3 regions of the Actinoplanes sp. NPDC023936 genome follow, and region 2 is predicted to be linked to each of the others. Evidence: riboswitches for the same ligand, from Rfam matches in the RefSeq annotation. Region 2 holds a riboswitch; each other region holds the start of a gene.
What was found. A riboswitch is a leader RNA that binds a small molecule or an ion and turns the genes downstream of it on or off. The one in region 2 is predicted to bind cyclic di-AMP.
Positions count from the first base shown of each region.

Region 1 (5,160 bases), on a different contig from region 2:
TGCCCGTTCGCGTCTCACCCAGGTGTTGCTCGTTCGCCGTACCGGCCCGGCCGCCCGTCCGTACCGCCAGATCCCCATCCGCTCGTGTCCCGTGCCGGGCTGTCCCATAGCGGGACGGCCGGCCCCGGACACGCGCCTGGCGCCGGGGAAGAGGCGCCAGGAGCGGGAGCGGCTGGAGATCTCGCAGTACGGCGGCAGTGGCGTCCGGGCCGCGTTGCGGCCACCGAGGTGCCACGCCTTACAGTCCGCCGGGCAGCACCCCCTCCTCGATGTCGGCGAACTCTTCCTCGCTCGCCGTGAGGTAGTCGTCCCAGGCCTGCTTGTCCCAGACCTCGACCCGGGTGCTCGCCCCGATCACCACGAGGTCGCGGCCGAGACTCGCGTACTCCCGCAAGTGCGCCGGGATCGTCACCCGGCCCTGCTTGTCGGGCACCTCGTCGTGCGCGCTGGCGAAGAACACCCGGCTGTAAGCCCGGGCGGCCTTGTTCGTCACCGGCGCCTCACGGAGCTGACCGGCGATGCGCTGGAACTCCGGCATCGGGAACACGTACAGACAGCGCTCCTGCCCCTTCGTGATCACGACACCTCCCGCCAGCTCATCACGGAACTTCGCCGGGAGGATCAGCCGGCCCTTTTCGTCCAGGCGCGGGGTGTGCGTGCCGAGGAACATCGGCCAACCCCCCTTGCCGTGGCGTCGCACTCCTTCGCGGTGGAGCGGTCTCGCCTGTCAACTCGGGCCGACAGTCCCGGTTCATTTCCTCGGTCCTGCCACTGCGCCCCACTCTACTCCACTTCCCTCCACCTGCAACCCGAATGGAGCCGCTCGCGAGCCCTTTTCGCGGACGTATTCCCAGTTCACAGGCGGTGCCCCCAAGTGGAGGGCCGAACCATGATCGACGGAGTCTCGTTTCCGACATCGAGCCCAGCCGGTCCGAAAGCTCCCTGTTCAAAGTGTGGGAGGCCACCCTTCACCGCAAAGGTGGAGCAAAGTGGAGCCCCCAGGTGGAGCAAAAGTGAGCCCCCCAGGTGGAGCAAAACGGAGCCGCCAAATCCCGAGCCGTAGCGCACACAGGTATCGCGCCACCCCACCCCCGCGAGCCGTAGCCCACGCAGGTACCGCGCCACCCCACCCCCGCGAGCCGTAGCCCAGGCGGGTAAAAGCCCTGTGATCACAGGCCTCAGCTACGGCCCGGCGCCGCGAGCCGTAGCCCGCGCAGGCAACAACCCCGTGATCACAGGCCCCAGCTACGGCCCGGCATCGCCAGCCGTAGCCCCGACAGGCAACAGGCCCTTGATCACAGGCCTGAGCTACGGCTCGCCCACCCGGGGCCGCCCGAACCGCCGGCGATCACCCGGCGAGCCCGTAGCGCGTGCCCATGCACCGGTAGCGAAACCCGCCGGACGGCCCGGACCACCCACCCGGCCGCGCGGACTCACGGGAACGGCTCGTCTGCGGCGGGGAACGGGGTCACCCGTACCCGAAAAAGAAACGCCTGTGGGGCGTGACCCATCATCGGGCCACACCCCACAGGCGTGATCAACGGCTACGGCGCCACCACGCCGCGTGCCGGTCCTTCCTTACTTACTACAGACGTCACCCAACTACAGGCGACACCCAACTACAGACGTCAGGCGACGAGACGCCGGACGACGTAGTTCTTGCTCCAGATCTTGTGCTTGCCGACCCGGGCGCCGGTGTGCGGCGAGTCGTAGATGTAGCCGTTACCGGCGTAGATGCCGGCGTGGTAGCCGTACGACCCGTTGCGGAAGACGATCAGGTCGCCGACCTTCTTCTTGCTCTTGCTGACGCTCTTGCCGTACTTCTGCTGCGAGTTCGCCTTGTGGGGCAGCGACTTGCCGGCTGCCTTCTTGTAGACGTACTTGGTGTAGCCCGAGCAGTCGAAGCGCTTGGGGCCCGACGCGCCGTACTTGTACAGGGCGCCCTTGTGCTTCTTCGCCTCAGCGAGGATCTTCGCGCCGCTGGCCTTGACGGTGATCTTCGTCTTGCCGGTGCTCGCGGTGCTGAAGCCGGAGCCCGTGAAGAGGGTCCGGATGTAGTACGTGTTCTTGGGGGCGTACTTGAGGGTGACCGTCCCGTTCTGGTTCTTGACGGTCTCGGTGTCCCACGTCTTCCACTTGCCGCCGACCAGGCCCTGGAGCCGGACCGTGCCCTTGGCGACCTTGCCGGTACGCGGGTCGATGACCTTGGCGGTCACCTTGAGGGTGGAGCCCCAGGGGAGCTTCCGGGTGCTGGCCTTGGCGGTCAGCTTGGGCTTGACCTTCGCGGCCGCCGCGGAAGCGGCGACCTTGACGACCGGGGTGGTGCTGGCCGCGACCGCGGGAGACGCGGTGACCAGCTGCCCGGCGCAGAGGCAGAGACCCAGAGACAGTGCGACTGTGCCGGCGCCGCGAGACACGCGGCTGCCACGGCGCGAACTGTGTTCGTGCACGGTAGAGATATCCCTCCGGCACGCCTGCGAGGTTAGCTGTCGGGTTCGGGCGGGAAGGTGTGCCCGGTCGCTAGGCGACTTCACCCCGAGGCCGGTGTGGAGCTGAACCGGCCGGTTATGGGTCCCCCGTCCCTGCCCCCTGATGCCTTGTGTGTGGTTCCGGTGTTGCGGTGGTCGCACCGTCCAGCTCGGGGCAGGGCTCGGCGTGGGCCGGGCTGGTGCGAGCCGGATGCGTTTGCACCCGGCCCAACCTTGGTACCCGACCTTCCGCGTGATCGTCAGGGCCGAAAATGTCACGCACAGTAATTGGCACACATGTCGGTGTCCGGTTTGTTACCGCCCGGAGACAAATGCCATTACCCCTTGGGGTCGTCCGAACACGATCAGTCGAAGGTTACGGGTGAAACAGAACACACAATTCTTCGGCCGCCAACCCGGAACCCATGTCAAAACGTTGAGAGCGGTACAAACACAAGTCGCATCCGATCTTGACCGGACGGCAACTCGACGTAACCTTTCGGTCCGGTACCCTCGCTGGCGTGACGGACGGGAAGATGCCTCTTATCGCCAAGGTCGCGACCACTGCGTCGAAGACCGCCGCGGCGCTCTCCAGGGCTGCTGGACGCGGCGACGGCTCGGTCATCGGCGGCTGGATCGGCCTCAAGATCGACCCCGACCTGCTGGCCCACCTCTCGTCCGGCCGGGCTGTGGCGCTCGTCTCCGGGACCAACGGCAAGACCACCACGACGCGGCTCACCGCCGCGGCGGTCGGTGTGCTCGGCCGGGTCGCCACGAACTCATTCGGCGCGAACATGCCGACCGGCCACACCTCGGCGCTGGCGAAAGAGGGACACACCCCGTTCGCCGTCCTCGAGGTCGACGAGCACTATCTGGCCCAGGTCATCGAGGCCACCCGCCCCAAGGTGGTGGCCCTGCTCAACCTCTCCCGCGACCAGCTGGACCGGGCGAAGGAGGTGGCGATGATGGCGCAGCTGTGGAAGACCACGCTCGCCAGCCACCCCAACATCAAGGTCGTGGCGAACTCGGACGACCCGATGGTCGTCTGGGCCGCCAGCAGCAGCCCGCAGGTGACCTGGTTCAGCGCCGGCCAGCGCTGGCTCGACGACTCGTTCGTCTGCCCGGAGAGCGGCCATCCGATCGAGCGCGCCAACGGCGACTGGTGGTGCACCGGCTGCCCGCTGCGCCGGCCCCGCGCGCACTGGTCGGTCGAGGACGAGGGCGTGATCGACCCGCGCGGCGACTGGCACCTGGTGAAACTTCAGCTTCCCGGCAAGGTGAACATCGGCAACGCGGCCACCGCGCTCGCCGTCGCCGCCGAGTTCGGGGTGCGCCCGATAGAGGCGCTGCCCCGGCTCTCCCGGGTGACGTCGATCGCCGGGCGGTACGCGCAGGTCGACCGGGACGGCCGCAACATCCGGCTGCTGCTCGCCAAGAACCCGGCCAGCTGGCTGGAGGCGTTCGACATGGCGGAGCACGCGCCGACACTGCTCTCCATCAACGCCCGCGACCCCGACGGCTTCGACACCTCGTGGCTGTACGACGTCGACTTCTCACCACTGCGCAACCGCCCGGTGCTGATCACCGGCGACCGCGCCTACGACCTGGCCGTCCGGCTCCAGGTGAACCAGGTGCCGTTCCGGCACGTACAGAGTTTCGACGAGGCGCTGCGGGCCGTTCCGCCCGGCCGACTCGAAGTGATCGCCAACTACACGGCGTTCCAGGACATCCGAGCGGAGTTGGACCGTGTCAACTGAGAGCCTCCGGATCGTGTGGATCTACCCCGATCTGCTGTCGACCTACGGCGACCGGGGCAACCTGTCGATCCTGGCCCACCGGGCGGCCGCCCGCGGCATCCCGGTGGAGACCTACGAGGTCCGTTCCGACCAGCAGATGCCGACCTCGGCCGACATCTATCTGATCGGTGGCGGCGAGGACGGCCCGCAGGCTCTCGCCGCGCAGCGCCTGCTCACCGACGGCGGCCTGCACCGGGCCGTCAACCAGGGCGCCGCCGTCCTGGCGATCTGTGCCGGTTATCAACTTTTCGGGCACTCTTTCTTCGCAAAAGGGGCGAAGTGCTCGGGTCTCGGTTTGCTCGACATAACCTCGGACCGGGGTGTCACCCGGGCGGTCGGAGAGCTGCGCGGTGACATCGACTCGCGACTCGGTCTGCCCCCGCTGACCGGCTTCGAGAACCACGGCGGGCGCACCCACCTCGGTGCGCACGCGGCCCCGCTCGCCCGCGTCACCGCGGGCGTCGGCAACGACGGCCAGACCGAGGGCGCGTGGGCCGGCAAGATCCTCGGGACGTACTCGCACGGCCCGGCGCTCGCTCGCAACCCAGCTATAGCCGATCTGCTACTGCGCTGGTCAACCGGCGCGGATAGGCTTGCGCCCCTGGACGACACGTGGGCCGACCGGCTACGCCAGGAGCGGCTGGAAGCTGCAAGCGCCGTTTGATTTTTTACGGAATCGACGACAGTTGGGGCGGTAGGCCTGCATGACCGACATCCTGATCGCCCCGCGGGGCGCAGTTCAGAACTCCGCGGACCCTCAGGACGCCCCTCCGATCACGTGGAAGCGTCGTCTCATCCGGTTCGGCATGCTCGGCGGCGTGGTGGGCGCCCTCGCGGTCGCGGCCGCCACGCTCCCGCTGCGGGAGATCGGCGCCAGCGTCGAATCCCTCGGCGCG
Region 1 is NZ_JBEZZR010000019.1:26,750-31,909, reverse strand. Features, by position in the region: gene mraZ (division/cell wall cluster transcriptional repressor MraZ) at 239-670, opposite strand; gene AB0F72_RS23725 (NlpC/P60 family protein) at 1,629-2,417, opposite strand; cyclic di-AMP (ydaO/yuaA leader) riboswitch at 2,457-2,625, opposite strand; gene AB0F72_RS23720 (MurT ligase domain-containing protein) at 3,005-4,225, shown strand; gene AB0F72_RS23715 (glutamine amidotransferase) at 4,215-4,928, shown strand; gene AB0F72_RS23710 (VTT domain-containing protein) at 4,969-5,160, shown strand, end outside.
Region 1: it holds a riboswitch for cyclic di-AMP, as region 2 does, so the genes downstream of both, AB0F72_RS23725 (NlpC/P60 family protein) here and AB0F72_RS27860 (transglycosylase family protein) in region 2, are expected to answer to the same signal.

Region 2 (5,160 bases):
TCAGGTCGACACGCTTGCGCCCCACGAGCCGGGCACGCCACACACCGGCGATCTCGGAGTCCACCAGCAGGACGCCGGGATTGCCGAGCGATCGCCACACCTCTTTCTGCGCGGCGCGCTCCGGAATCAGCACGTCCCGGTCGCGGGCCTGGAGCAGCGGGTCCATGCCGGGCAGCCAGCGAACCCCGGGTGCGGTGCGCGCCGACTGCAGGGCCGGCACCTCGGTGTCCGGCAACCAGGCTTTGCGGCCGTCGATGTGGACCTCGGTGAGCCCGGCCGACGGCCAGACCTTGCGGATCTGGGCGGGGGAGCTACCCAGGTATTTCGCCACCTCGCCCGGACCGGCCGGACCGAGGAAACGCAGGTAGGTCGCGATGAGGCGATCGATCCCGGCATTCGCACCGGGCAGGGCAGGGGCGTCCGGAAGCGGGCCGAGCAGCGCGTCCTTGCCGCGGGACAGAACCTCCACCCCACCGGCCAGCCCGGCCTGCTGCCAGACGTTGCCGGCGATGTGGCGGGCGCCGCAACCCCGGCATTGGTACGTCAACTCGCCCGGCACCCGCTTGCTCACCTCGGTGCTGGCCGCACCCCGGGCAATCGGACCGGTCACCACCTCACGGAACGCCTCGGCCGTCACGGTGAACGCACGCATCCCCAACGCTCCGGCGTCAGGGATCTGAGCGCTGTTGATCCGGGTGGCGGCGTCCGCGTCGGTGAGCGGCCACAATTGCGAGGTGAGCGCCGCCAGATCGGATCGCCGGTGCAGGTGCGGCGCGCCGCGGGCGGCCCACACCGGGGCCAGCCGGTCGTCGGCGGGCTCGGCACTGCTGCGAGCGGTGAGCGCGACCTGGGCGGAATCCGGCGTGTACTGCTGGATGCCGAGGTCGAGCACCGGAAGGTCGGCCGCGCGCACGTCGACCCGCTCGGCCAGCCCCAGCGCGGTGACTCGGTAGGCCATCACCTGTGCCCGATCCACGTTGATCATGCGCACCTCCGTGCGGCGTGTGCTCTGACTTCCGGCTCGTGCGGACGGTGCCGAGCGGACCATCCGCGTTGGTTGCGATGCGGGTGTGAGTCGCGTCCCCGTGGCCCTGATGGTGAGCGGGTGGCGGCTAGGTGCGACGACCGTACCGCCGGGATGCGACATTTTTCAGGCGTTCGGTGCGGGTGGCGGCGCGGCCGTCGACGAGCTCCCAGGTGTCCAGCCGGCTCGGTCCGTAAGGTCCTTCCTGGTGGATCGGAGGTTCTCCGGTCAGCCAGTAACCGCACCGACGGGCCACCGACGTGCTCGCCACGTTCGCTGGATCGATGCGCAGCAGGAGGCGGCGCAGGCGGAGCGTGTGGCACGCGTACCCGGAAAGCAGTGAGAGCGCCCCCGACGCGAGCCCGCGCCGGCGGTAGGGGTGACCCACCAGATAGCCGAGCTCGGCCTCGCGCAGGTTGGGATCGACGGCGAAGAGCAGCACTTCGCCGACCGGGAGCCCGCCGTCGGCGGTGATGGCGAGCTGGATCCGGCTGCCGTTGGCGCGTCCCTGGTGGGCACGCTTGAGGTACGCGCGGCCGGCTTCGGCGTCGAAGGGTGACGGCATCGGCGTCCAGCGCGCGATTTCCGGCTCGTCCAGCAGCGCGACCAGATCGTCCAGATCGTCTGGACGCCACTCGCGCAGGATGATGCCGGTTCCCGTCAACCTCAGCGGATAGGGCAGAGGGTCGGCGGTCACCCTCCGAATCCTGCCCACAAAGACCCGGTTAGTGCTAGTCGCGATCGATATTTGGTCGGCTTCTCGATACCGCTCTTGACCAGCGCTCAAGAAAGTATGTGGCGTTTGCCGGATCTTCAGTCAGGCGAATCCGTCTCACAATTTGCGCGCGGCGATCTCCATCCCGGCTGTTCGCAGACGGTCGACCAGCGCGTCGCCAATGGCAGTCGCCGGGGTCAGCACACCTCCCTCCGATGCCGGTAGCTTGTCCCGATCCAGCGCCAGGGCCAGCGCCGCCTCGCCGAGCATCACCGCGGTCGCCGCGTAACCTGGATCGCCTTTGGCCCGGAACCGCGACGTGTATCGCGCCCTGCTGCTCGTCGTGGTGAAGATGTCGATCGTGAAGTGCCCCGACTGCTGACTCTGCTCGCTCGGGCCGGCACCGGGTTTCGGGAGCACCCGGTCCAGCACGAAACGGATCGGGGGCACCGTCAGACCGAGGACCAGGCCGCCGAGCGCCACCTTCGTGCCGAGGGCCAGCACCGGTGACAGCGGCGACGTGCCGACGCTCATCACCTCGCGGTAGCGGAAACGCCGTCCGTAGGCCCAGCCGCGAAGAGCGTTGCTGCGCCGCACCACGCGTGTGTTGTAGGACGCCATCACGAACGGCGCGAGATGCCCGCGCAACGACGGATCCACTTCGGAAGCCGGGAGCGTGATCATGTCTTCCTGACGGCCGAGGTCCGGCTCGGCCTCACGGTCGGGACTCAGCGAGTACGGGCTGGCACCGATCCGCCGCAGCCGGCGATCCTTGGCCATCACGTCGATCTGGTTGCGCATCGAGTCGATCGTGCCGCCGCTGATGCCGGCCCGGATGCTCGTCACCACCAGCGTGGTGTCGGTCAGCTCGCCGGCGCCGTCCGCCTGCACCAGCGAGTGCAGCACGTGGACCCCGATGTCGGACGGGATCGAGTCGAACCCGCAGGAGTGCACGATCCTCGCCCCGGTTTGCCGCGCCAGCTCGTGGTTCTCGTCGATGCTGTCCCGCGCGAACAGCACTTCGCCGGTCAGGTCGACATAGTCCGTGCCTGCTTCGGCGCACGCGTGAGCGAGCACCCGGCCGTACTTCGCATAAGGACCGACGGTCGTGATGACCACTCGGGTGGAGGAAGCCAACGCACCGAGGGCGGTGGTGTCAGCGGCGTCGGCGACCACGAGTGGCCAGTCGACGTTCAGCCGGGAACGGACGGCTTCGAGCTTCTGCTGTGACCGTCCGGCGAGGGCGATCCGGGTGCCGGCCGGCGCGAATCCGGCGAGATGCCGTGCGACGAGGACACCGACGAAACCGGTGGCGCCATAGACGATCACATCGAAGTCGCGCGCTTGATCGCTCATGGCTGCCGATTGTGCACCCTCCGTGGAGAGTGCGCAGCACACCACAATCCTCCTGGTAGGCGGGTCGGAAAAAATCTGCCGAGTTATCCATACAAGCTCGGATCAAAGGGTTAATTTGGTGTAACAGCTCCACCGGACCCGGATCCAGGCGTAAGCGCGCCCGATCCGTCCGTGGACTTCCGTCGGTGGCCCGCCTGAGCGGGCACCGTGGCCGGAACGCCGAATCCTGCCGCCGACCACGGATCACAACTCGAAGGCATGGAGCGGGGGACCCACAAGTTCCTCGGCGCTCACGCGTCTTGGGGTGAAGCCGCACCACGCGGCCGGGCCACTCTGCCCGAACCCGACAGCTGACCTCGCAGGCGTGGAGGACAACTGAAATGGTGCAAATCCGAAAGCAGGTCCATCTCGCGTTCGGTGTAGCCGTCGCTGGTCTCGTCGGCACCGTTGGCCTGCTGGGCCCGGCCGCGCCCGCACAGGCTGTGTCGTCCGAGGTGAACTGGGACGCCATCGCCCGCTGCGAGTCCGGCGGCAACTGGCGCATCAACACGGGAAACGGGTATTACGGCGGCCTCCAGTTCAGCCGCGGCACATGGCGTGCCTACGGCGGTACGCGTTACGCCCGAACCGCGAACCGCGCCACGAAAGTGGAGCAGATCCGGGTGGCCGAGCGTGTGTTGCGGGGACAGGGAATCGGCGCTTGGCCACACTGCGGCAAGCGAGCGAACGTCAAGGTGAGCCGCAAAGCGGTCCGCAAGTCTCCGGCGCGTGTGGTGCGGCCCACTGTCGATCGGGCTGCTGCTGATCGGTCCGCTGCTGATCGGTCCGCTGCTGGTCGGCTCGCTGCTGGGCGGGGCGCTGCTGGGCGGGGCGTTGTGCTTCAGAGCGCGACGGCCACGCCTCGGTCTGGCACGCGGACCTATGTCGTCCGGAGAGGGGACACCCTCGCGCGCATTGCCAGCCGGCACCACGTTGCCGGAGGCTGGCGCGCCCTCTACCGCTTCAACGACGACGTCCTCAGCAGCCCGCACCGCCTTTTCGTCGGTCAGCGGATCAAGCTCTGAGCCGGCCCGTGGAGACGCCGGGCGTCCCGGTCGGGGCGCCCGGAGCGTGGTCACTCCGGCCGTGTGAACTCCGGCTGGTCGAGCACGCGCAGCCACGTGCCGTCCGGCTGGCGGCGAGCGACCTGGGCTCGGGCGCCCGAGCCGTCACTCGGGGGCGTCGAAGTCAGCGCCAGGTCGCCGCTGATCAGTGTGGGCAGCGGCGGCTCGGGCTCGAACTCGGGCATGTGCGGCAACAGGTCGGCCCACAGTTTGCGGATCGCCTCGCGGCCACGCGTCTGGCTGCCCGGCGGGTAAGCCATCACGGCATCCTCCTCATACAACATGGCGAGCCCGTCGGCGTCCTTCGCGTTGGCGCGCTCGACGAACAGCCTGGTCAGGTCCTCAGGGCGGTGTGCTTGCTCGGTCATGGCTTCAGTTTTCCGGAGGTCCACCCACAAGTCCAACGCATAGTTCTTCTGGCAACCATTAGAATTAGTCATGGATCTGCGTCAGCTCGAGTACTTCGTCACGGTCGCCGAGACGGCCAACTTCACCCGCGCCGCCGAGCGCATGCACATCACCCAGTCCGGTGTGAGCGCACAGATCAAAGCCCTGGAGCACGAGCTCGGCACCCGGCTCTTCGACCGTGCGGGACGTGTCGCCCGGCTCACCGACGCGGGGGAGGCGGCACTCCGGCACGCTCGCGCGGCGCTCGACGCCGCAGCCGACCTCCGGGACGCGATCGACGACGTGCACGGCCTGGTCCGGGGTCGGCTCGTGATCGGCATGGTGATCGGGTGCGAGGTGACGCCCCTTTTCGACGCCTTTGCAGCGTTCCACCGGGAACACCCCGACATCGAACTCGAACTGGTGGAAGCGAACTCAGACCAACTCGTCGCCGGCATCCGATCCGGCGACCTAGATTTGGCGCTGGCCGGGCTGGCAGGCGAGCCTCCCGAACACCTCGCGAGCCACGTGATCGCGAGTGAGCGGCTCGTCGCGCTGATCCCGCCGGACAGTGA
Region 2 is NZ_JBEZZR010000025.1:87,125-92,284, reverse strand. Features, by position in the region: gene AB0F72_RS27875 (crosslink repair DNA glycosylase YcaQ family protein) at 1-985, opposite strand, end outside; gene AB0F72_RS27870 (GNAT family N-acetyltransferase) at 1,113-1,721, opposite strand; gene AB0F72_RS27865 (saccharopine dehydrogenase NADP-binding domain-containing protein) at 1,857-3,095, opposite strand; cyclic di-AMP (ydaO/yuaA leader) riboswitch at 3,303-3,475, shown strand; gene AB0F72_RS27860 (transglycosylase family protein) at 3,476-4,159, shown strand; gene AB0F72_RS27855 (nuclear transport factor 2 family protein) at 4,210-4,566, opposite strand; gene AB0F72_RS27850 (LysR family transcriptional regulator) at 4,637-5,160, shown strand, end outside.

Region 3 (5,160 bases), on a different contig from region 2:
GGTCGTCGGCATCGGTGGATTCGCCTACTTCTGGCGCGGAGAGAAGGGCTACGGCCGTGGCTGACAACGAACGCATCCCCACCGTCGTCGCGGACGACGCCCACATCATCTACAAGGTGTACGGCTCGGCCGCGCCGGGCACCGGCAGCCCGCTCGCCAGCTTCAAGCGCATGATCACCAACACCAAGGCGGGGAACGTCCGCGAGGTGCACGCCGTCAAGGGTGTGAGCTTCACGGCGTACCGGGGTGAGGCGATCGGTCTGATCGGCAGCAACGGCTCGGGCAAGTCGACGCTGCTGCGCGCGGTCGCCGGCCTGCTCCCGGTCGCCAAGGGCGCGATCTACGCGTCCGGCCAGCCCTCGCTGCTCGGCGTGAACGCGGCCCTGATGAACGAGCTTCCCGGCGACCGCAACGTCGAGCTGGGCTGCCTCGCGATGGGCATGTCGCCGGCCGAGGTGAAGGAGAAGAAGGACGGGATCATCGAGTTCTCCGGCATCAACGAGCGCGGCGACTTCTCGTCGCTGCCGATGCGGACGTACTCGTCCGGCATGGCCGCCCGCCTGAAGTTCTCGATCGCCGCCGCGAAGCAGCACGACGTGCTGCTGATCGACGAGGCGCTGGCGACCGGTGACGCCAAGTTCCGCCGCCGCAGTGAGCAGCGGGTGCGTGAGCTGCGCGCCCAGGCCGGCACGGTGTTCCTGGTCAGCCACAGCGAGCAGTCGATCCGGGACACCTGCGACAGGTGCATCTGGCTGGAGTCCGGCCTGATCCGGGCGGACGGCCCCACCGACGAGGTGATGCGGGAGTACGAGTCCTACATGCGCAAGTAGGACCCGTACCCCCGTGAGGTTCTGATCTTCAGCGGATCGAGAGATGCACGTGGTTGGTGTGGTCGCTGGAGGGGTCGCCACCCGCCCCGCTGTACGACTTCCAGCCACTGCTCGGCAGCCAGATCCGGCGATACCAGATCACGTAGAGCACGTCGAGCGCGTCCGCGTTGTTGATGAAGTAGTTCGCCAGGTTGTTGCCGTAGGTCCGGCTGGCGCCGGTCGCGTCCCCGCCGAAGCCGTTCTTGTCAGAGGCGAAGTCGCAGGCCCGGCCCTTCGGGTGCTCACCGCTGTTCTGCTCGCGGAAACACGCGACGTAACGGGTGAAGCCGTCCTTCTGGGCCTGCTTCAGCGCGTGCAGGGTGCGCGGGGTGAGACAGCCGCTGGTGGTCGGGTCGGGCTCGGTACAGCCGGAGCCCGAGCCGCCCGGCGCCGGATCGGCCTTGGCGCTGCCGCCGCCGTCGCTCGACGAGGAGGCCGCGGCCCCCTGGTTCGCCTTCTTGAGCGCCGTCTCGGCCTGCACCTTCTTCTTCGCCATCACGTTGACCTGCTTCTGCTGGTCCTTCACGGTGGCGTCGATGGCGAGTTTCGCCCTGCGCTGGGCGTCGAGGGTCGTCTTGAGTTCCTCGATCGCCTGGTTCTGCTCGGCCGCGACGGTCGACAGGACCTCGGCCCGGTCGATGAAGCTCCCGGTGTCGCTCGCATTGACGAGCGCGCTCATCGCGCCCATCCGGCCCGACGTGTACGCCTGTGAGGCGATCTCGTCGAGTGCCGCCTGCTGCGGGCCGACCTGGGCGTCCAGCTTCTTGAGCTCCGCCGTCAACTCGGTCTGCTTCTGCTTGGACGTCTTCAGCTTCGCCTTGGCCTCGACGTAGCCGCGGGAGGCGTCCTCCAGTTGTTCGACGAGGGACTTGGAGCCACCCTCGCCGTCGTCACCGTTGTCACCGGGGGCGGCGGTGGCCGGTGACGCCACGATCGCCAGCCCGCACACGGCGAGCAGCAGCCCCATGACGGCCGCTAATCGCCGCGCAGTCTTTCGCTGCACAGGTAATCCTTCCGTCGGCCGCCGACCGAGTTAGCTGACGGGTTCGGGACGAAGGAAATCCCTACCGCGGTTGCGGATTCACCCCGAGGGAAATGGTTCCCCGGCTCGCCGGGAGCGGCGATTAGGCGGCGGTCCCCGGGTGGGAACCGGAACCGACCATACCCACTCAATCGACAGATCGACAGTTCTCGTACGGTGCGCTATTGCGCGGACACGCGAGGTGATTTGACTACGGAAAGTCGCTGCCCGGTAACAGTTTTGCCGGTTCAGTGGTCCTGATACCGCGCCATTCCTCAGGTAAACTCGTCGCGGTCCTGCCAGGACGGCACCGCCCCCGAGGAGCCGGCAGGCCGCCGCCTAATCACCGCGAGGTGAGCCGGGGAACCAGGTCAGTGGGGTGAGTCCGCCTTCGGGTGGTAGGGATCTCTTCCGTCCCGAACCCGTCAGCTAACTCGGTCGGCGGTGACAAGGAAGGAACTGTTGATGACCGCACGTCCCCGCCGGTGGCTGCTGCTTGCCCTGGCACCGCTCGTGGCCACGACGTTGTTCGTGGCGCCGGCCACTCCGGCCTCCGCCGAACCGAGCGGCTCGTCCCCCACCGCGGAGGAGGAGGACGAGGACGCACTACTCTCCGACGTCATCGAGGCCGCCAACCGGCGCTACGTCTCGGCCAAGGCCGCCGTGACGAAGTCCACAAAGGCGCAGGCGAAGCTGAACGTCGAGATCAAGGCCGCGGAGGACCGGCGCGACAAGCTCATCCCCGAGGTGAACTCGATCGCCCGCGAGCAGTACGTGACGGGCAACCTGAGCGCGGTCGGCTTCCTGCTCGGCGCGAACTCGTCGAACGACTTCCTGCACAAGGCGATCTCCCTCGAGGAGATCAACAAGCTGCACGACGAGAAGCTGCACGAGCTCAACGAGGCGATCGCCACTGTCGCCGAGAGCAAGGCGAAACTCGACGCCGAGGTCGCGGCGCAGAAGAAGAACTCCGCGCTGATGAAGAAGCAGAAGGAATCGGCGGAGAAAGCCCTGCAACTGGTGGGTGGCGACGCGCTCACCGACGGTTTCGTGGTGGCGAAATCCCCCTCCGCCAAGGCCGCGCCGCGCAACTCCAGCGGCGGCTTCTCGCCCGAGGGCTGCACCGAGAAGGACCCGACGACCAGCGGCTGCATCACCAAGCGCACGCTGAACATGTACAAGGAAACCAAGAAGGCCGGCTTCAACCTGTTCGTCGGCTGTTACCGCCCCGGCGGGCCCTACGAGCACCCCAAGGGCCGGGCCTGTGACTGGTCGCTGCAGAAGAGCGGCTTCTCCTCGGCGCACAACGACAGGATGATGAAGTACGGCAACGACCTCATGGCGTTCCTGGTGCGTAACGCCGACGAGCTCGGGATCTACTACGTCATCTGGTACAAGAAGATCTGGTTCCCCGCGTCGGGCTGGAAGGCGTACCACGGCGTCAGTGACCACACCGACCACGTGCACGTCTCCATGCTCTGAGCATCGGAAAAGCCCCCGTCCTCATCGTGAGGACGGGGGCTTTTCTCGTTCGGCTCAGTGCACGGCGCGGCGCACCGGCGCCCGCCCGTGCGGCTGGGCCGGCGCGGATCCCACCGGGGGGGCCGGCGGGATCGGCATGGTCACCGGGCGCACCTGGGTCACCTCGGTCTCCTTGCCGTGGTGCAGAAGCGTCAGCCGGGCCGAGCCGCCACCGTTGCGCAGCGAGTAGGTCACCTCGTCCGCCGTCACGTTCACCCGCAGCCGCAGACCGCGCCAGAGCAGCGAGAACTCCAGGTTGTTGATCCGGCTGGGGAGGCGCGGCGCGAAGCTCAGCTGCCCGTTGAAGTCACGCATGCCGCCGAGACCGGCGACCAGCGAGATCCAGGTGCCGGCCAGCGACGCCACGTGCACGCCGTCCCGGGCGTTCTGGTGCAGGTCGTGCAGGTCCATCAGGGCGGCCTCGCCCAGGTAGTCGTGGGCCAGCTCCAGGTGCCCGGTCTCCGCCGCGAGAACGGCCTGGATGCACGCGGATAGGGACGAGTCGCGGACGGTCCGCGCGTCGTAGTACGCGAAGTTGCGCGCCTTCTCCTCCGGGGTGAACGCGTCGCCCCGGATGTACATCGCCATGACCAGGTCGGCCTGCTTGATGACCTGCTTGCGGTACAGGTCGAAGTACGGGAAGTTGAGCAGCAGCGGGTAGCCCTCGGGCGGGGTGTTCTCGAAGTCCCACTCCTGCAGCCGGGTGAAGCCCTCGCACTGCTGGTGGACGCCGAGCTCCTTGTCGTACGGGATGTGCACCGCGGCCGCCGCGTCCCGCCAGGACGCCGCCTCCTCGTCGTCCACACCGAGCTTGCGCGCCAGGTCCGGGTGACGCTTGCAGGCGTCGACCGCGGTCATCAGGTTCTGCTGCGCCATCAGGTTGGTGTAGATGTTGTCGTTCACCACGGCGGTGTACTCGTCCGGACCCGTCACACCGTCGATGTGGAAGCGGCCGTGCCGGTCGTGGTGACCCAGCGAACGCCACAGCCGGGCGGTCTCGACGAGCAGCTCCAGGCCGACCTCACGCTCGAAGTCGTAGTCACCGGTGGCCTGCACGTAACGGCGGACCGCGTCGGCGATGTCGGCCCCGATGTGGAAGCCGGCCGTGCCCGCCGGCCAGTACCCGGAGCACTCCTGCCCGCGGATCGTCCGCCACGGGAACGCCGCGCCCGAGAGGCCGAGCGTCTGCGCGCGCTCCCGGGCCAGGTCCAGCGTCGAGTGCCGCCAGCGCAGCACGTCGGCCGCCGCGGAGGGCTGGGTGTACGTCAGAGCCGGCAGAACGAACGTCTCGGCGTCCCAGAACGTGTGGCCGTCGTACCCCGGCCCGGTGAGGCCCTTGGAGCCGATCGGGCGCTGCTCGGCCCGCGCGCCGGCCTGCAGGGTGTGGAAGAGCCCGAACCGGACCGCCTGCTGCACCTCCGGGTCACCCTCGACCTTGACGTCCGAGTGGTCCCAGAACGCGTCCAGGTACTCCCGCTGCTGCTGGACCAGGCCCTCCCAGCCGTCCAGGCGGGCGCTGGCCAGTGCCGCGCCGACCTGGTCACGCAGGGCGGGCAGCGAGCGGATGCTGGACCACCCGTACGCCGCGAGCTTGACCACCCGCAGCTTCTGGCCGGGCTCCAGCCGGCAGGCCACGGTGGTGCGCAGCCAGTCCGGGTGGCCCTCGGTGGTGATGGCGTGCCGGCCCGGCGTCTCCACCAGGTGCTCCATGGCCGCGGCCATCCGCAGGTCGCTGGCCTTGGTACGGTG
Region 3 is NZ_JBEZZR010000007.1:206,589-211,748, reverse strand. Features, by position in the region: gene AB0F72_RS13110 (ABC transporter permease) at 1-64, shown strand, start outside; gene AB0F72_RS13105 (ABC transporter ATP-binding protein) at 57-830, shown strand; gene AB0F72_RS13100 (hypothetical protein) at 859-1,836, opposite strand; cyclic di-AMP (ydaO/yuaA leader) riboswitch at 1,876-2,010, opposite strand; cyclic di-AMP (ydaO/yuaA leader) riboswitch at 2,217-2,351, shown strand; gene AB0F72_RS13095 (hypothetical protein) at 2,356-3,372, shown strand; gene AB0F72_RS13090 (glycoside hydrolase family 65 protein) at 3,427-5,160, opposite strand, start outside.
Region 3: it holds a riboswitch for cyclic di-AMP, as region 2 does, so the genes downstream of both, AB0F72_RS13095 (hypothetical protein) here and AB0F72_RS27860 (transglycosylase family protein) in region 2, are expected to answer to the same signal.